4 regions of the Serratia liquefaciens ATCC 27592 genome follow, and region 3 is predicted to be linked to each of the others. Evidence: predicted binding sites of a transcription regulator. Region 3 holds the regulator's gene; each other region holds the start of a gene.

Region 1 (4,800 bases), 690 kb from region 3:
ACTTTAGCAGCTTTCTTCGGTGCTTCAGTCGGCGTCGCGCCGCGCAAAATCTGCCCCAGCGCATCTTTATTTTCCGCCAGGAAGAAGCTCAGGCCTTCTCGCTGTTCGTCATCCAGCTCAAGCGGAGCCTGCTGCAGCCACTCACCCAGGCTGTCGGCCAGATCCAGCATTTTGTCGTAAGCGTCGGCTTCTTTCTTGGTCGCGAAAGTCATCTTTTCCTCACCGTTTCTCACCACCACATATTTAACTTCAACCGCCATGTGTGCATTCCTCAAAGGTTAGAATACTGTATTTATAACCAGTATAAGGTGATTATACGCAGGGATGCAAGCGCACCCCTGACGCGACTTATTTCAACAACCGCACCTTGCAGTTCTTACCCTTGATTTTGCCTTGCTGCAGCTGCTGCAGCGCCTTACGCGCGCTGGCCTTGCGGATCGCCACGTAGGCATGCACCGGGAATATGTCGATTTTACCCACTTCCGCCGCCGTCAACCCGGCCTCGCCGGTCAGTGCGCCGAGAATATCGCCAGGACGGATCTTGGCTTTACGCCCGCCGTCGATGCACAGGGTGACCATTTCGGCTTCCAGCGTGGTGTTCCCCGCACCGCTTAACTCGGACACCGGGGCCCAGTTAACTCTGATCTGAAGATACTCTTCAATCGCATGCGCACGCGTCATTTCCTGTGGCGTACACAGGCTGATCGCCAGGCCGCTCAAGCCGGCACGGCCGGTACGGCCGATGCGGTGCACGTGCACTTCCGGATCGAACGCCAGCTCGTAGTTGACCACCAACTCCAGCTCTTTAATATCCAGACCGCGCGCAGCAACGTCAGTTGCTACCAGCACACGGCAGCTGCGGTTGGCAAAACGCACCAGCACCTGATCGCGATCGCGCTGTTCCAGATCGCCATGCAGCGCCAGGACATTAATGCCTCGCGCTTCCAGCGCTTCGTACACGCTCTGGCAATCGCGTTTGGTGTTGCAGAACACTACGCAAGAAGAAGGTTGGTAATGACGAATCGCCGACACTAATACCGCCGGGCGTTGATCGCGCGTCGTTTCGTAGAAACGTTGTTCGATGGTGGTTTGCTCTTCACCGTCGTCCACTTCCACATTCAACGGCTCGCGCTGCACGCGAGCGCTGATGCGTTCGATCCCGCTCGGATAGGTTGCGGAGAACAGCAGCGTCTGACGTTGCGGCGGCGTGTAGCTGATCACATCGTCGATATCGTCGGCAAAGCCCATGTCCAGCATGCGGTCGGCTTCGTCCAGCACCAGCACCTTCAGTTCATCCAGCACCAGCGTTTTCTTGCGCAGGTGTTCCTGAATACGCCCCGGCGTGCCCACCACGATATGCGGCGCGTGTACCAGCGAATCGAGCTGCGGCCCCATCGGTTGGCCCCCGCACAGGGTCAGAATTTTGATGTTCTGAGTGAAGCGCGCCAGACGACGCAATTCTTTGCTCACCTGGTCCGCCAGCTCACGCGTCGGGCACAGGATCAGTGCCTGAGCGGCCACTTGGGAAACGTTGATTTTGTCCAGCAGGCCAATGCCGAACGCCGCCGTTTTACCGCTGCCGGTTTTTGCTTTGGCACGTACGTCCTGCCCTTTCAGGATGGCGGGCAATGCGGCAGCCTGCACCGGCGTCATTTCGGCATACCCCAGTTCGTTGAGGTTGGCCAACTGTTCGGCTGGCAGCGGCAGGGAAGAAAAAGAAACTGTGCTCACGGCGATAACTCTTATATGGCAAATGGAATGGCGGCGCGCCCACGGCAGCACCGAATCAACCGCAGATGATAACAGAGATAGTCAGGATTACGGATTTCACGCATAAAAAAAGCCATCAGTCGGGGTTTTACCTCAGAAACCGACAACGCGTGTGCCACCGGCTGCACACGCAAACGTTTTCGTATATACTGCTCGCCCACAATCAGACCGCATTACTCTCCACAGATCCAGGTACGAGACTATGTTAACTATTGGAACCGCCCTGCGCCCCTCCGCCACCCGCGTTATGCTGCTCGGCTCCGGCGAGCTGGGAAAAGAAGTTGCCATCGAATGCCAGCGTTTGGGGCTGGAAGTGATTGCCGTAGATCGTTACGCCAATGCCCCGGCCATGCACGTCGCCCATCGCAGCCACGTTATTAACATGCTGGACGGCAACGCGCTGAAAGCCGTGATTGAACAGGAACGTCCTGACTACATCGTGCCGGAGATCGAAGCTATCGCCACCGGCATGCTGGTTGAACTGGAGCAGCAAGGCCACCGTGTGGTGCCGTGCGCAGAAGCGACTCGCCTGACCATGAACCGCGAAGGCATCCGTCGCCTGGCGGCAGAAACGCTCGGCCTGCCGACCTCCAGCTACCGTTTTGCCGACGGTGAAGAAGCCTTCCGTCAGGCCGTCGACGAAATCGGCTACCCATGCATCATCAAACCTGTCATGAGCTCTTCCGGTAAGGGCCAAAGCCTGATCCGCAGCCCAGAACAGCTGAAAACCGCCTGGGATTACGCCCAACAGGGTGGCCGTGCCGGCGGGGGACGAGTGATTGTCGAAGGCCTGGTGAAGTTCGATTTTGAAATCACTCTGCTGACCATCAGCGCCGTCGATGGCGTACATTTCTGCGCACCGATCGGACACCGTCAGGAAGACGGGGATTACCGTGAGTCCTGGCAGCCGCAGCAGATGAGCGAACTGGCGCTCAGCCGCGCGCAGGCCATTGCGGAAAACGTGGTGAAGGCACTGGGTGGATTTGGACTGTTCGGCGTCGAGCTGTTTGTCTGTCGCGACGAAGTGATTTTCAGCGAGGTTTCACCGCGCCCACACGATACCGGCATGGTGACCCTGATTTCACAAGACCTGTCTGAATTTGCACTGCACGTGCGTGCTTTCCTCGGTTTGCCGATTGGCGCAATCCGTCAGTTCGGCCCTTCTGCCTCGGCGGTGATCCTGCCACAGCTTACCAGTAGCGACCTGCGTTTCAGCGGGCTGGATCGTGCGCTGACCGGCCACAATCAGCTGCGTTTGTTCGGCAAGCCGGAAATTGAAGGTCAACGTCGGATGGGCGTCGCGTTGGCGACAGCTGAAAATATCGAGTTGGCGGTAGAGTCGGCCAAGCAGGCTGCTGCTGCGGTGGTCATTGAAGGTTAAGGCTTTGGGGCCGGCTTGCCGGCCCCTGCAACATCAATAGTTTTCGTCTTCTTCCGAGTCATCATCACCCTGATCGTCCGGGCGTTCCTGATACTCTTCATCGTCATCTTCGTCATCGAACATAACGCTAACCTGGTCACCCTGATGTTTTTCACGGATTTCCTGCGCAACCCGTGCGATGGCTTCACCACTGCTCATGCCTTGTTCCATCAACTGATGGATACGATCCGCAGCTTCCTGCTGCTCTAGATGGCTTAACGACGGCATACCTGCAAGCATGTGTTTCTCTCCGGTAAAATGGAGGGCGAGTATACCCCTTAAACCGGCGGATCCCAACGCCTGTTATTCAGCGGCCGGTTGTGAGCAATGATCGCCGTGTCGCCACTGTTTCAGGCGATGCAACCAGAGCATAACGTGCCAGCCCTGCTTAAGGCCGCGCGCGTTGGTGGACATCGCTCGATCGATACCGCGCTGGTAGAACTCATCGGTGATCCGGCACTGGGCAGCCAGTTCAGGTTCACGGCGAATGCTGTGACAGATCCCCAAGGCTTCACGGGTGATCTGCCAGTGAAAAGCAGGACGGATACTGATTTTCCGCGCATAGCGCTGGTTCAACGCCACCAGCATCTCCACTATTTTCATATAATGGCGTTGATATTCAACGTTGGCCTGGCCTGTCCGCCGACGGTTGCTGATCGATTTATCGTGCACTCGCTGGCGATACAACGTTTTACTGAGATATTTCACCCGCTTCGCATTAAACATCACCTCGGTGGTCCAGGGAATATCCTGGTGGTGTAAACCCGGTTCAAAATACAACCGATGCTGTTTAATAAAATCAAGGCGATATACCGCCAGCCAGACCACATGAATAAATTTTCTCGATTTGAGCGCGCGTTCCAACCATTTCACTCCGCTAATAACGCCGGTGTCGCCCAAGCGGTTTTGCGGAATAATCGGTTGCAGTTCATCTTGGTCGGTGAAATAACGTTCACCGTTGCACTGCATGACATCCAATTGATTTTCTTCAGCCATTTCAATCAGAGTTGCATACATTTCCGGCGCCAGTAAATCATCCGCGTCGGGGAATGCCACATATTTTCCGCGTGCTACAGCCAACCCGGCATTGCGCGCACAGGATACGCCCGCATTGAGCTGGTCAATAACGGTAATATGAGGATGCCGTTGGGCATAGCGGTGGGCGATATCACCAGAGCCATCGGTGGATCCGTCGTTGACGATGATCACCTCCAGGCGCCGCTCCTGTTGGGCTAACAGCGAGGCCAAAAACGGCTCAAACAGTTCACCCACGTTATGTAACGGGACGATGACACTCAGCATTAGGGGCATAGGCAGCTCTTCGCAAAAAGTAACGAATGAATATCTCTATTTTTTAAAAATATCAGGGTGCAATTAAATTAGAACGCAGTGCCCGGCGATAAAACGGGTCTAAATGCGTCTTGTTACTGTTTATAGTTTTATACGAAACGTGCTCTTTTTAGGTATTTATCGTCCAGGAACCGGTATTATCAGGCAATGTCATAAGTTCGCCTGATATTTTTGTGATCTCAATCAAAAGTAATAACGCAATAAAACTAATTACGAGTATTTAATTTATAAAACCCGATTCCAATGGATAAGATATATCC
Region 2 (4,800 bases), 1.7 Mb from region 3:
ACCGGAATGGTGATGCCCAGCGCCGGGCAAAGCTCTTCGCCCACCGCTTTTACCGCTTCATACAGGCCGGCATCTTCACCCGGGTGACCGGCTGCCGCCATCCAGTTAGCGGAAAGTTTGACGCGCTTGAGCGAGCCAATCTCGGTCGCCGCCAGGTTGGTCAGCGCTTCCCCCACCGCCAGACGGCCGGAAGCGGCAAAGTCCAGCAGGGCAACCGGCGCACGTTCGCCGATCGACATCGCTTCACCGTAGTAACTGTCCAGGCTGGCGGTGGTAACCGCGCAGTCGGCTACCGGGATCTGCCATGGCCCGACCATCTGATCGCGTGCCACCATGCCGGTCACGGTACGGTCGCCGATGGTGATCAGGAAGGTTTTCTCGGCAACTGCCGGCAGGTGCAGAACGCGTTTAACCGCATCGGCCAGAGTAATGTTTTCGCGCTGTACCGGCTGGCCTTTAGCCTGCAAACGAGTCACGTCGCGCGTCATCTTCGGCGTTTTGCCCAGCAGCACGTCCAACGGCATGTCGATCGGCTGGTTGTCGAAATGGCTGTCGTTCAGCGTCAAATGCTGTTCTTCGGTGGCTTCACCGATCACCGCATAAGGGGCACGCTCACGGCGGCAAATCTCGTCGAACTGCGCCATCTGCGCCGGGGCAATCGCCATCACATAGCGTTCCTGTGATTCATTGCACCAGACTTCCAGCGGGCTCATGCCCGGTTCGTCGTTAAGGATATCGCGCAGTTCGAAACGGCCGCCGCGGCCACCGTCGCTGACCAGCTCCGGCATGGCGTTAGACAAACCGCCCGCCCCCACATCGTGGATAAACAGAATCGGGTTCTGTTCGCCCAACTGCCAGCAGCGGTCGATCACTTCCTGGCAGCGGCGCTCCATTTCCGGGTTGTCGCGCTGTACCGAGGCAAAATCCAGATCGGCGTCGGACTGGCCGGAGGCCATAGAAGAGGCTGCGCCGCCGCCCAGACCGATGTTCATCGCCGGGCCACCCAGCACCACCAGTTTGGCGCCGACGGTGATTTCACCTTTTTGCACGTGATCGGCGCGGATGTTGCCGATACCGCCCGCCAGCATGATCGGTTTGTGATAACCGCGCAGCTCGACGCCGTTATGGCTGTTAACCTGTTCTTCGTAGGTACGGAAGTATCCCACCAGCGCCGGACGGCCAAATTCATTATTGAACGCCGCGCCGCCCAATGGGCCGTCGGTCATGATATCCAGTGCGGTTACGATGCGATCCGGCTTGCCAAAATCCTGCTCCCAGGGCTGCTCGAAGCCGGGAATGCGCAGGTTGGAAACCGAGAAGCCCACCAGACCGGCTTTGGGTTTGGCACCGCGACCTGTAGCGCCTTCGTCGCGGATCTCGCCACCGGAACCGGTAGCGGCACCCGGCCACGGGGAGATCGCCGTCGGGTGGTTATGGGTTTCCACCTTCATCAGGATATGGGCCTCTTCCTGATGATAGTCATACTGACCGCTTTGCGGCGCAGCGAAGAAACGGCCAACCTGTGAACCTTCCATCACGGCGGCGTTGTCTTTATAAGCCGACAGCACATAATCCGGCGTCTGCTCGAAGGTGTTTTTGATCATTTTGAACAGCGACTTCGGCTGCTGTTCGCCGTCGATGATCCAATCGGCGTTGAAAATTTTATGACGGCAGTGCTCCGAGTTGGCCTGCGCGAACATATAGAGTTCGATATCCGTCGGGTTGCGCCCCAGCCCGGTAAAGGCATTCAGCAGATAGTCGATTTCGTCTTCGGCCAGCGCCAGACCCAGCTTGAGGTTGGCCTGTTCCAGCGCGCTGCGCCCTTCCCCCAGCATATCGATCGCCTGATAAGGCGCCGGCTGATGCTGAGCAAACAGCTGTTCTGCCTGTTGCAAGCTGCTGAAGACGGTTTCCATCATCCGGTCGTGCAGCAATGCGGCAAGCTGTTGCCACTGCGCTTCAGTCAGCGTCGGTGCCTTGACGTAAAACGCCAGACCGCGCTCCAACCGCACCACCTGCTTCAAACCGCAGTTATGGGCGATATCGGTGGCTTTGGAAGACCAGGGAGAAATGGTGCCCGGACGCGGTGTCACCAACAGCAGGCGACCTTCAGGGGCATGTTCGGCGAGAGAGGGACCGTACTTGAGCAGGCGCGTGAGCTTGCCGTGTTCTTCGGCATTGAGCGGTGCGCTAACATCGGCAAAGTGGACGTACTCGGCGTAGATATCACTGACCGGAAGTTGGGCGTCCTGACAGCGGGACAACAGTTTGGTAACACGAAAAGCCGACAAAGCGGGCGAACCACGCAGTATTTCCATAATCAAAGTTCTCTCGTCTTCGAAGCAACTGACTTCAGCACTTCATTGGGCGCAACAGGGGGAAAACGCGCGCCATTATAGAGAATCTGCGCGACAGACGAAACCGTTTGCGTAGCTATTATTGATAAAAGCTGTTCGCGCCATCGAATTGTCATAACGTATCAATAAAGTTGCACGCTGGCGTTTTGTTGCGCAAAATGCCCCGGCACTGGTGATTTAACCATAAGAAAAAGCGTGATGACAATCGGCAGTGCACCTGTGCCACCACTGGATAACTATTTGAAACGCCTTAAAATAAACTACATTCTAATCGGTGTTGTCACCCTGCTTCTGGCGCTCGCCCTGTGGCCCAATATTACCTGGCGCGGCGGCCAGGGCGGGCAACTCGAAGAGATCAAATCCCGCGGAGAGTTGCGTATCAGTACGCTAAACTCGCCGTTAACCTATTTCACCACCAAGCAGGGGCCAAGTGGCCTCGACTACGAGCTGGCGAAACGTTTCGCCAACTATCTGGGGGTGAAATTGGTGGTGATCCCGCATAAGAACATCAACGACCTGTTCGACGATCTGGACGATGACGATGCCGACCTGCTGGCCGCCGGCCTGATCTACAATCAGGATCGTCTCAGTCGCGCCCGAACCGGCCCTGCTTACTATTCCGTTTCCCAGCAGTTGGTTTATCGCCTGGGTACCGCACGCCCCAAAAGCTTTGCCGATATTAAAGGCAAGCTGGCGGTCGCCTCCGGCTCGGCCCACGTCAGCACGCTGAAACAGCTCAAACAAAGTAAATTCCCGGACCTCAGTTGGGAAGCTTCCAGCGATCTCACCTCCAAAGAGCTGCTCGAGCAGGTCGCCGACGGCAAACTGGATTACACCCTCGGCGACTCCGTGACCATCGCCCTGCTGCAGCGCATCCATCCGCAGCTGGCGGTGGCTTTCGACGTCACCGATGAAGAACCTGTCACCTGGTACCTGAAGCGCGGCACCGACGACAGCCTGTACGCGGCCATGCTGGATTTTTACAGCCAGATGGTGGATGACGGCACGCTGGCGCGACTGGAAGAGAAATACCTCGGCCACGTGGGCAGTTTCGATTACGTTGATACCAAAACCTTCCTGTCGGCGATAGATTCGGTACTGCCCACCTTCCGTTCGCTGTTTGAAAAATACGCCAGCGAGATCGACTGGAAGCTGCTGGCCGCCATTGCCTATCAGGAATCGCACTGGAATCCGCAGGCCACTTCACCCACCGGCGTTCGCGGTCTGATGATGCTGACGCGGGCCACCGCCGACGGTCTGGGGGTTAACGATCGCCTCGATCCCGAGGAGAGCATTCAGGGGGGCGCACTCTATTTACAGCGGCTGATGGCCAAGGTGCCCGACAGCGTGCCGGAAGATGAGCGTATCTGGTTTGCGCTGGCGGCCTACAACATGGGCTGGGGCCATATGCTCGACGCCCGCAAGCTGACCAAAATGCAAAAAGGCAACCCGGACAGTTGGGTCGACGTCAAACAGCGCCTGCCAATGCTCAGCCAGAAGCGCTACTACCCGCAGTTGACCTACGGCTATGCGCGCGGACGCGAAGCCTATAACTACGTGGAAAACATCCGCCGCTATCAGGTCAGCCTGGTGGGGTATCTGCAAGAAAGGGAAAGAAAGGCGGCTCAGGAAGCGGCCGAACAGGCGGAGCTGGGGAAAGGCTATCCGGCCGTGGCGCCGGAGTTGGCACTTAACTTCTGATTATTCGGGATCCTTATCTGCCTGCGCGCGTTGCGCTTGCTTCAACGCCTTTTGCTGTTCACGGCGCATGCGGAAAAAGTTGCTCAAGGTAACTGCGCATTCCTCGGCCAGCACGCCGGAGAGGATCTCCACCTGATGATTCATACCGGGATGGCGTAAAATATCCACCAGCGATCCCGCTGCCCCGGTTTTCACATCGGCAGCACCGTAAACCAATCGACGAATGCGGCTATGCACCATCGCCCCCGCACACATCACGCACGGCTCCAGGGTCACGTACAAGGTCGCATTCAACAGGCGGTAATTCTGCAACACGGCCCCGCCCTGCCGCAGCGCCATGATTTCTGCATGCGCGGTCGGATCGTGGCGGCCAATCGGCCGGTTCCAGCCTTCGCCAATCACCTGATTGTCCAGTACCAACAGCGCCCCGACCGGCACCTCTCCCTCTTCCTGCGCACGCAGGGCCAGCCGCAATGCCTGACGCATCCAGTATTCATCGTTATATTCAGTCATTGCATCATTCCTCGTGCACTTTGCGGCGGGCATTATACACAGTAGGGGCGATGCTTGCTGCGCCTGTGTTAACCGGGGTGAATATATTTGTCCCCCAGAAAACGGCGGCAGTGCGACTTTCTATCGCTTGAAATTCAACCGGTATATACTTGTCTATTAACAGTGTTTTTCAAGGATAGAAAACATGAAATTCAGCAAGAAGAACGCCACCATCGTGCGCAAAGCACTG
Region 3 (4,800 bases):
AAACCGCTAAAAAGATCGTCAGCGCCAAATCGAAAGGCAAAACTCAGAAAATAGCCAAAATCAAAGTTACCCCGCCGAAAAAGGGTTACAAAAAAGGCTATGGTCGCCACCGCGAAGCCGGGATGGCCACCGCAAAACTGGTGCGTGATGATAAACCGTTGAAGCTGACTCCAGCGCACAAAAAACGCTATCAGCACGCCAAGCAAACCGCGATGGCCAAACTGATGGACCAAATGGGCAAGCCTTACCGCTGGGGCGGTACTTCACCAAGAACCGGTTTCGACTGCAGCGGCCTGATTTACTACGCGTATAAAGACGTGGTGAAAATAAAAATGCCGCGCACCGCCAACGAAATGTATCACCTGCGAGACGCCGCGCCGATCAAGAGAAGCGAACTGGAAAGCGGTGACCTGGTGTTCTTCCGCATTAATAACCGCGGCGTGGCAGACCATGTTGGCGTTTATCTGGGCAACGGCAAATTTATTCAGTCACCGCGTACCGGTGAAGAAATTCGGATCAGCCAACTCGACAATGACTACTGGCAAAACCATTACATCGGCGCCCGCCGTGTAGTAACACCGAAAACCATTCGATAATTTCTTTGGCGGCTGGCTTGCCCAGCCGCTCTCCCCTGACTGATTTTCCTACTGTCCCTAAAGCACCCAATCCTTTAGCCAGCCCCCACTGTATTTCATCGCGAAAATTGCTAAGCTAAATACCCACAATAAAAACAGGTCAATTTAAGGTCCGTTGCTTTAGCGGCGAGTTGACACTGTACAAGGAGGAAGCAATGTCGTTTGAACTGCCCGCACTACCTTATGAAAAAAATGCCCTCGAACCGCACATTTCGGCAGAAACCCTGGAATACCACTATGGCAAGCATCACAACGCCTATGTGGTCAACCTGAACAATTTGCTGAAAGGCAGCGAGTTTGAAGGATTATCCCTTGAAGCAATCATCAAGGCTTCCAGCGGCGGCATCTTCAACAATGCAGCTCAGGTATGGAATCACACCTTCTATTGGCACTGCCTGTCACCTCAGGGCGGTGGGGAACCTCAGGGCAAATTGGCTGCCGCGATCAACCAGGCTTTTGGTTCTTTTACCGCCTTCCGGGAACAATTCAGCGACGCCGCGGTGAAAAACTTTGGCGCAGGCTGGACCTGGTTAGTGAAAAAGCCGGATGGCTCGCTGGCGATTGTTAATACGTCGAATGCGGCCACGCCGTTGACTGGTGAAGACAAACCGTTGCTGACCGTCGACGTTTGGGAACACGCCTACTACATCGATTATCGCAACGCACGACCGGCCTACCTGGAAAACTTCTGGGCGCTGGTTAACTGGGCATTTGTGGAGGAAAATCTGGCGTAACGCGGGGAAAATACAACCAGGCGTAGCGAACTGCGCCTGGTTGACTGAAGAGTATCAGTTCAATGCTGCGGTGAAGCTAAAAGCGATAATCACAGCCAGCGCACCCAGGGTGGTGAACAGTGACATTTTCAAATCGGTATCCATTACAACTCCTTTTCAGATTGGGTTTCCCAAGGGTAAAAGGCACACAATTAATGTGTTAAACCATTTTCCCACAGTTGGCCGATAAAATCTTGTTATCATTTCCCAGTTTATAATACCGATTACCTCTTCCCCTTTTGCTCAATATGGGACAAAATTCGCAGTTCACAACTGTGTACCGGCAAAATGCCCCTCCTGACCAAGCGCTGACGACTTCAACACACTAAAAACTCAGTTTTCGCTTCTTTGGAGAAGGATCTACGCAGGCAAACGATTAACATCACACTTACATACTGCAACATGTGAGTTCAGGAGTCATTCTTTACATGGCAACGATTAAAGATGTGGCCAAACGCGCTGGCGTTTCCACCACCACCGTTTCGCACGTCATCAATAAGACTCGTTTCGTCGCCGAAGAAACAAAAGCGGCCGTTGGCGCCGCGATCAAAGAGCTGCACTATTCACCCAGCGCCGTGGCGCGCAGCCTCAAGGTCAATCACACCAAATCTATTGGTCTGCTGGCCACATCGAGCGAAGCACCCTACTTTGCCGAAGTGATCGAGGCGGTGGAAAACAGCTGCTACAGCAAAGGCTATACGCTGATCCTGTGCAACTCACATAACAATCTGGACAAACAACGCGCCTATCTGGCGATGTTGGCGCAAAAGCGCGTCGATGGCCTGTTAGTCATGTGTTCGGAATACCCGGACCAACTGCTGGGCATGCTGGAAGATTATCGCAATATCCCGATGGTCGTCATGGATTGGGGCGCCGCACGCGGTGACTTTACCGACACCATTATCGATAACGCCTTCGAAGGCGGCTATCTGGCCGGGCGCTACCTGATTGAACGCGGCCACCGCGATATCGGGGCCATTCCGGGCCAACTGGCGCGTAATACCGGCGGCGGCCGCCATCAGGGCTTTTTAAAAGCCATGGAAGAAGCCAATATCGACGTGCGTGAAGAGTGGATTGTTCAGGGCGACTTTGAGCCGGAATCTGGTTACAAGGCCATGCATCAGATACTGTCGCAGAAACAACGTCCTACCGCAGTCTTCTGCGGTGGCGATATCATGGCCATGGGTGCGATCTGCGCCGCCGATGAACTTGGCCTGCGCGTACCACAAGACATATCGGTGATTGGCTACGATAACGTACGAAACGCCCGCTACTTCACCCCGGCACTGACCACCATTCATCAGCCCAAAGAGCGTTTGGGCGAGATGGCCTTCACCATGCTGCTGGATCGCATCATCAGCAAGCGTGAAGAGTCGCAGGTGATTGAGGTTCATCCCAAGCTGGTTGAGCGCCGTTCGGTCGCTGACGGCCCGTTCATCGATTACCGCCGCTAATTATCTGCGCCGGAAACTCTCACGGTTTCCGGCGTCATTCTTCGCTTAGCCACTCCTGATTCAAGGTTTCACTGTCTCCCAGATAATCCAGCAACCAGGCCATAGCCGGTGACGGCGTATTTTGCTGCCAGGTCAGGCAACAAGGACTGGCGGGAAATGGCTGTTGCAACTGTAGCGCCACCAGTTCCCCGCGCTGCACCAAAGGCAATACCTGATGCGCGGGCATCATGCCAACGCACAACCCGGCACACAGGCAGTCCACCGCAGAAGCCCAGTCCGGCACCACCAGGCGGCGCTGGTTGTCCAACGTCCAGGTCACGCGCTTGGGCAGGTTGCGCGAGGTATCTTCCAGGCACAGCGACGGAAAGGGCCGAAGTTGATCGTCGTTCAACAGCCCCTCTATCGCGGCCAGCGGGTGATGCGGACTGGCCACGCACAACCAACGCATATCTCCCATATCGCGAAAGGCGAAACCGCCGCCCACCGGCACCGCCCTTGTGGCGCCGATCGCCATATCGGCACGACCGTCCACCAGCGCATCCCATACGCCATTAAACACCTCCGGCTGAACCAGCAATTCGACGTCGGGGAAATGGCGGTAAAAATCCAGCACCAATTGGCGACTGCGTTGGGGTTTAACGATGATATCCACCGCTATTTTCAATTGGCCCCGCCAGCCGTTAGCGACCTGTTGGCACTGTCGGCGCGTGTCGAGCATTTTTTTGATGACACCACGCGCTTCCTGAATAAACAGCACGCCAGCCGGTGTCAGTTCCACGTCGCGATGACGGCGCTCAAACAGCGGTACCGCCAGCCATTGCTCCAACTGCCTCACCGTATAACTTACCGCCGACGGTACCCGATGCAGCTCGTGCGCCGCGGCGCTGAAACTGCCGGTGCGGGCCACCGCATCGACGACATCCAGGGAATATTCAGACCACATAGCTTTGCCTTCAATTTTTTTAACAGCACCTCGCAAATATTACCGTTTCACAAGCAGAGATCCAGCCGGATACACTTGCCGGCGCTAAAAACCTGCGACAATAAAATATTAACGAGAAATACCATGCGAAATTCCTTTGGTTTTATGTTCTACCTTGCCGGCCTGAGCATGCTGGGATACCTGGCCACCGATATGTATCTGCCCGCCTTCGGCATGATGCAGCAAGATCTGCAGATTTCCGCCGGGGCAATCAGCGCCAGCCTGAGCATCTTCCTGGCCGGGTTTGCCTTTGCACAACTGCTGTGGGGCCCGCTTTCCGATCGCCTCGGCCGTAAACCGGTGTTGCTGATCGGTCTGGCGCTGTTTGCCCTCGGCTGCCTCGGCATGCTGTGGGTGCAAAATGCCGTGCAACTTTGGTCGCTGCGCTTTATCCAGGCGATTGGGGTTTGCTCCGCTGCCGTTACCTGGCAGGCCTTGGTGATTGACCGCTATCGCGAAGGCAAGGCTAACCGCGTGTTCGCGACCATTATGCCGCTGGTAGCCCTTTCACCGGCGCTGGCTCCGTTGGTGGGTGCCTGGTTGCTGAACCACATGGGCTGGCGCGCCATTTTCGCCGTGTTGCTGGGCATTACCGTGCTTCTGCTATTGCCGACGCTGCTGCTGAAAGAAAGCGCCAAAACCGTGCCTTCCGACGACAATAAGAAAAGCGCGCTCAGTTTCTTCCAACTATTAAAGTCACGCATCTTCAGTGGCAACGTTATGATTTTTGCCGCCTGTTCTGCCGGCTTCTTCGCCTGGCTGACCGGTTCACCGTTTATTCTTGGTGATATGGGGTATAGCCCGAACGACATCGGTCTGAGCTATGTGCCGCAGACGCTGGCGTTCTTATTAGGGGGCTATGGCTGTCGTACCGCATTGAACCGCATGAATGGCAACACCTTGTTGCCTTGGCTGTTGGTAGTTTATGGTGTCAGTATGGTTGCATTATATCTGGT
Region 4 (4,800 bases), 1.5 Mb from region 3:
TTTTAGCCAAGTGGATTATGCCAGGCAAAGACGGCGGCGGTTTTATTCTGACCGTTGTCCTGGGTATCGTCGGTGCCGTGGTTGGGGGCTATATCAGTACCTTCTTTGGCTACGGCAGAGTTGACGGTTTCAACTTCGGCAGCTTCGTGGTGGCGGTGATTGGTGCCATCGTGGTGCTGTTTGTATACCGTAAAATCCGCAGTTAATTTATTGCGCATCAACAAAACGGGCAGCCCATTGGCTGCCCGTGAGACGGCTGACAAACATATAATGTTTGGCGGCAGGCGCTAAAGGTTTTGAAAATAAATCAGGAAAATCAATTCATTGATTTTCGGCTGATAACACAAAGGGGGAAAAACCACGCTTTTATCCCCTTTGTCAATAATCTGACGGGCAGCCTATTGGCTGCCCGTTTTCCTTACTACTTCTGTTCGGCCGACTCGTCCGGCGCTTCGATCACTTCCTCTTCCTTGCGGTACAGGCTGATGACCTTAAACAGCAGGCTGAGGCCGATGCCGACGATGGTCGCCAGCGCCATGCCTTTCAATTCGGCAGCACCGATGTGCACCTTGGCCCCGCTGACGCCGATAATCAGGATCACCGAGGTCAGGATCAGGTTTTGCGCCTTGTTGTAATCCACTTTGGATTCAATCAGCACACGAATACCTGACGCGCCGATCACCCCATACAGCAGCAAAGAGACCCCGCCCATCACCGGCACCGGTACCGCCTGGATAGCCGCCGCCAGTTTACCGACGCAGGACAGCAGAATGGCCAGAACCGCCGCGCCGCCGATCACCCAGGTGCTGTATACCTTGGTGATAGCCATCACGCCGATATTCTCACCGTAGGTGGTGTTTGGTGTGGAACCGAAGAAGCCTGAAATCACTGTCGATATGCCATTAGCGAACATTGAACGGTGCAGGCCAGGGTCACGGAGCAGGTCTTTTTTGACGATATTCGCAGTCACCACCAAGTGGCCGACGTGCTCGGCGATCACCACCAGCGCCGCCGGCAGGATGGTGAAGATGGCGAACCATTCAAAACGCGGGGTGTAGAACGTCGGCAGCGCGAACCAGTGCGCCTCGCGGATCGGGGTCAGATCCACCACACCCATAAAGAACGACAGCGCATACCCTACCAGCACACCGATCAGGATCGGGATAATCGCCAGAAAACCACGGAACAGCACGGAACCCAGGATGGTCACGCCCAGCGTCACCAGCGAGATAGTGATAGTAGTGGTGTCTGCGCTGACGCCGTCAGCCGGCAACAAGCCCGCCATGTTCGCCGCCACACCGGCCAATTCCAGGCCGATGACCGCCACAATCGCCCCCATCGCCGCCGGAGGGAAAATGACGTCCAGCCAGCCGGTACCGGCTTTTTTTACCAGCAACGCGACCAGGCAAAACAGCACCCCGCACATGATAAAACCGCCCAACGCCACTTCATAACCCAACGGCAACAGCAGCAGCACCGGGGAAATAAACGCAAAGCTGGAGCCGAGATAGGCCGGGATCTTGCCCTTGCAGATAAACAGGTACAGCAAGGTTCCGACGCCGTTAAACAGCAGCACCGTCGCCGGGTTAATCTTGAACAAAATAGGCACCAGCACGGTCGCGCCAAACATGGCAAACAGGTGTTGGAAGCTGAGCGGAATAGTCTGGAGTAGCGGCGGGCGTTCGCTTACGCCTATCACGCGACGGGTCATGGATGTTTTTCCTCTGGGTCGTTATCAGTTGTGTAAGCCTAATGATATATGCTCAATGGATTTCAAGTTACAGCTAGGCGGCAAGGGCGTTAATCCCCTGGAGCTTATTTATAATAAGTGACTGGGGTTAGCGCCCGCAGACAACAACGCTGTAGCTTGAAAGACGACGAGCATTAAAAAGCCGACTCATCAGTCGGCTTTATTTTTGTTTATTTGGTACCAAATATCTTGTCGCCCGCATCACCCAGGCCCGGTACGATGTAGCCCTTCTCGTTCAGGCATTGATCGATAGAGGCCGTGTACAGCTCGACGTCCGGGTGCGCTTTCTCCAGCGCGGCGATCCCTTCCGGCGCGGCAACCAGCACCAGCACCTTGATGCTGTTGCAGCCGGCTTTCTTCAGCAGATCGATAGTGGCGATCATCGAGCCGCCGGTAGCCAGCATAGGGTCGACAACCAGTGCCAAACGCTCTTCGATGTTGGACACCAGCTTTTGGAAATACGGCACCGGCTCCAGAGTTTCTTCGTCACGGTAAACGCCAACCACGCTGATACGTGCGCTCGGTACGTTTTCCAGTACCCCTTCCATCATGCCCAGACCGGCACGCAGAATAGGCACAACGGTAATTTTTTTCCCTTTAATCTGGTCTATTTCAACCGGGCCGCACCAGCCATCGATGGTGACTTTCTCTGTTTCCAGATCGGCGGTCGCTTCATAGGTCAGCAAACTACCCACTTCTGAGGCCAGCTCACGGAAGCGTTTGGTGCTGATATCATTTTCACGCATCAGGCCAAGCTTGTGTTTCACCAGCGGGTGTTTCACCTCAACGATCTTCATCATTTTTCTCCTATTAAGGTGGTTTACGGCCAAAAAAATCGCCGGATTATACCTCCTTTTGCCGACTGCGCCACCCACAATAGCCCGATCGGGATCAACAAAAGTTTGAATAACAGTATAGATGACGAAAAAGCGGAGCTGGTTCACAAGCCACTCGCAAACGTTTGCCTGCGCTGTTAGAATTGCCGCGCCTTATTCCGGAATCAATGCCGGAAGCACAGTATTCAAACCGCAAACCGTCGTGGGGATCGCGCAGTGACCGACAAAACCTCTCTCAGCTATAAAGACGCAGGTGTCGATATCGATGCTGGCAATGCATTGGTAGACCGCATCAAAGGTGTAGTAAAACAGACCCGCCGCCCGGAAGTGATGGGTGGTCTGGGCGGTTTTGGCGCCCTGTGTGCGTTGCCGCAGAAATACCGCGAGCCGATACTGGTTTCCGGTACCGACGGCGTAGGCACCAAGCTGCGTCTGGCGATGGACCTGAAACGACACGACACCATCGGCATCGATTTGGTCGCAATGTGTGTGAACGACCTGGTGGTTCAGGGCGCTGAGCCGCTGTTCTTCCTAGATTACTTTGCCACCGGCAAACTGGACGTGGACACCGCGGCCAGCGTGATCACCGGCATCGCCGAAGGCTGTAAGCAGTCTGGCTGTGCTCTGGTGGGCGGTGAAACCGCTGAAATGCCGGGCATGTACCATGGCGAAGACTACGACGTGGCCGGCTTTTGCGTCGGCGTGGTCGAAAAGTCCGAGATTATCGACGGCAGCAAAGTGCAGTCCGGCGACGCACTGATCGCCCTGGGCGCTTCCGGCCCGCACTCCAACGGCTACTCGCTGGTACGCAAAATTCTGGAAGTCAGCAACACCGACCCGACCACTACCGTTTTGGAAGGCAAACCGCTGGCGGACCACCTGCTGGCGCCGACCAAAATTTACGTGAAATCGGTGCTGGAGCTGATCGAGAAAATCGACGTGCACGCTATCGCCCACCTGACCGGTGGCGGCTTCTGGGAAAACATCCCGCGCGTGCTGCCGGAAGGCATGCAGGCCGTTATCGAAGAATCCAGCTGGCAATGGCCGGCCGTCTTCAACTGGCTGCAGCAAAACGGCAACGTCAGCCGTCACGAAATGTACCGCACCTTTAACTGTGGCGTGGGCATGGTGATCGCGCTGCCGGAAGAAGCCGTGGAATCCGCCATCGCATTGTTGACCGCAGCCGGTGAAAAAGCGTGGAAGATCGGTAAACTGACCGCTTCTTCTGACGAACAACAAGTGGTCATCAACGGATGAAAAAGATCGTGGTGTTGGTCTCCGGCCAGGGGAGTAATCTCCAGGCGCTGATTGACGCCTGCCAGCAGGGCAGAATTGCCGGCGAGATTGTGGCGGTGTTCAGCAACAGGGCGCAGGCTTACGGTTTGCAACGTGCAGAAGCGGCAGGTATTGCCGCTCAGGCACTGGACGCCAAGGCCTTTGCCGACCGGGCCGCGTTTGACGTCGCCCTGGCGGATGCCATCGACCAATACCAACCGGATCTGGTGGTGCTGGCCGGTTACATGCGCATTCTCAGCCCGCAGTTCGTGCAGCGCTATGCCGGACGCATGCTGAATATCCACCCTTCCCTGCTGCCCAAATACCCTGGGCTGCATACTCACCGTCAGGCCATCGACAACGGCGACAGCGAACACGGCACTTCGGTGCACTTCGTGACCGAACAGCTCGACGGCGGCCCGGTGATCCTGCAGGCCAAGGTGCCAATCTTCCCCGGTGACGAGGAAGACGAGGTGGTTGAACGGGTACAGTCTCAGGAACATACCCTTTACCCGCTGGTGGTGAACTGGTTTGTCGAAGGCCGCCTGGCGATGCGCGATAACGCCGCCTGGCTGGATGGCGAGCGCCTGCCCGAACAAGGGCATGCGGCAGACTAAAAAGCCAATCTTAACCCCTTCTAAACGGTGCCGCTCACGGCGCCGTTTTTTTTTCGCCGCAACCCATCGCCGACGTTATACTTGCCCACAGTGGCAACCGCCCCTATCTATAACGACATTGAGGAACCCCCATGTCCAGCACTACCAACGTCAGGCTACGCCCACTGGAACGGGATGATTTGACGTTTGTCCATCAGATGGACAACAACGCCAGCGTGATGCGCTACTGGTTTGAAGAACCCTATGAAGCCTTCGTAGAACTTTCCGATCTCTACGACAAACATATCCACGACCAGAGCGAACGCCGCTTTATCATCGAACA

What was found. Region 3 encodes PurR, which represses purine synthesis genes. Its sites were predicted from a motif close to CANGCAAACGTTTGCNTG; they were not measured.
Region 1: a site for PurR is predicted at 1,898-1,915, ahead of purT (formate-dependent phosphoribosylglycinamide formyltransferase). Genes of this name have one in related genera too.
Region 2: a site for PurR is predicted at 2,415-2,432, ahead of purL (phosphoribosylformylglycinamidine synthase). Genes of this name have one in related genera too.
Region 4: a site for PurR is predicted at 2,701-2,718, ahead of purM (phosphoribosylformylglycinamidine cyclo-ligase). Genes of this name have one in related genera too.

What each region holds. Positions count from the first base shown of each region.
Region 1 covers NC_021741.1:2,967,304-2,972,103, forward strand. The annotation lists gene M495_RS13845 (YebG family protein) at 1-260, opposite strand, end outside; gene dbpA (ATP-dependent RNA helicase DbpA) at 349-1,731, opposite strand; gene purT (formate-dependent phosphoribosylglycinamide formyltransferase) at 1,973-3,151, shown strand; gene M495_RS13860 (YoaH family protein) at 3,185-3,430, opposite strand; gene M495_RS13865 (glycosyltransferase) at 3,494-4,501, opposite strand.
Region 2 covers NC_021741.1:3,947,144-3,951,943, forward strand. The annotation lists gene purL (phosphoribosylformylglycinamidine synthase) at 1-2,321, opposite strand, end outside; gene mltF (membrane-bound lytic murein transglycosylase MltF) at 2,598-4,058, shown strand; gene tadA (tRNA adenosine(34) deaminase TadA) at 4,059-4,604, opposite strand; gene M495_RS18450 (DUF2157 domain-containing protein) at 4,756-4,800, shown strand, end outside.
Region 3 covers NC_021741.1:2,278,582-2,283,381, reverse strand. The annotation lists gene M495_RS10735 (C40 family peptidase) at 1-596, shown strand, start outside; gene sodB (superoxide dismutase [Fe]) at 791-1,369, shown strand; gene cydH (cytochrome bd-I oxidase subunit CydH) at 1,424-1,513, opposite strand; gene purR (HTH-type transcriptional repressor PurR) at 1,837-2,862, shown strand; gene punR (DNA-binding transcriptional activator PunR) at 2,897-3,805, opposite strand; gene punC (purine nucleoside transporter PunC) at 3,929-4,800, shown strand, end outside.
Region 4 covers NC_021741.1:3,796,935-3,801,734, forward strand. The annotation lists gene M495_RS17825 (GlsB/YeaQ/YmgE family stress response membrane protein) at 1-206, shown strand, start outside; gene uraA (uracil permease) at 422-1,711, opposite strand; gene upp (uracil phosphoribosyltransferase) at 1,921-2,547, opposite strand; gene purM (phosphoribosylformylglycinamidine cyclo-ligase) at 2,803-3,843, shown strand; gene purN (phosphoribosylglycinamide formyltransferase) at 3,840-4,478, shown strand; gene speG (spermidine N1-acetyltransferase) at 4,610-4,800, shown strand, end outside.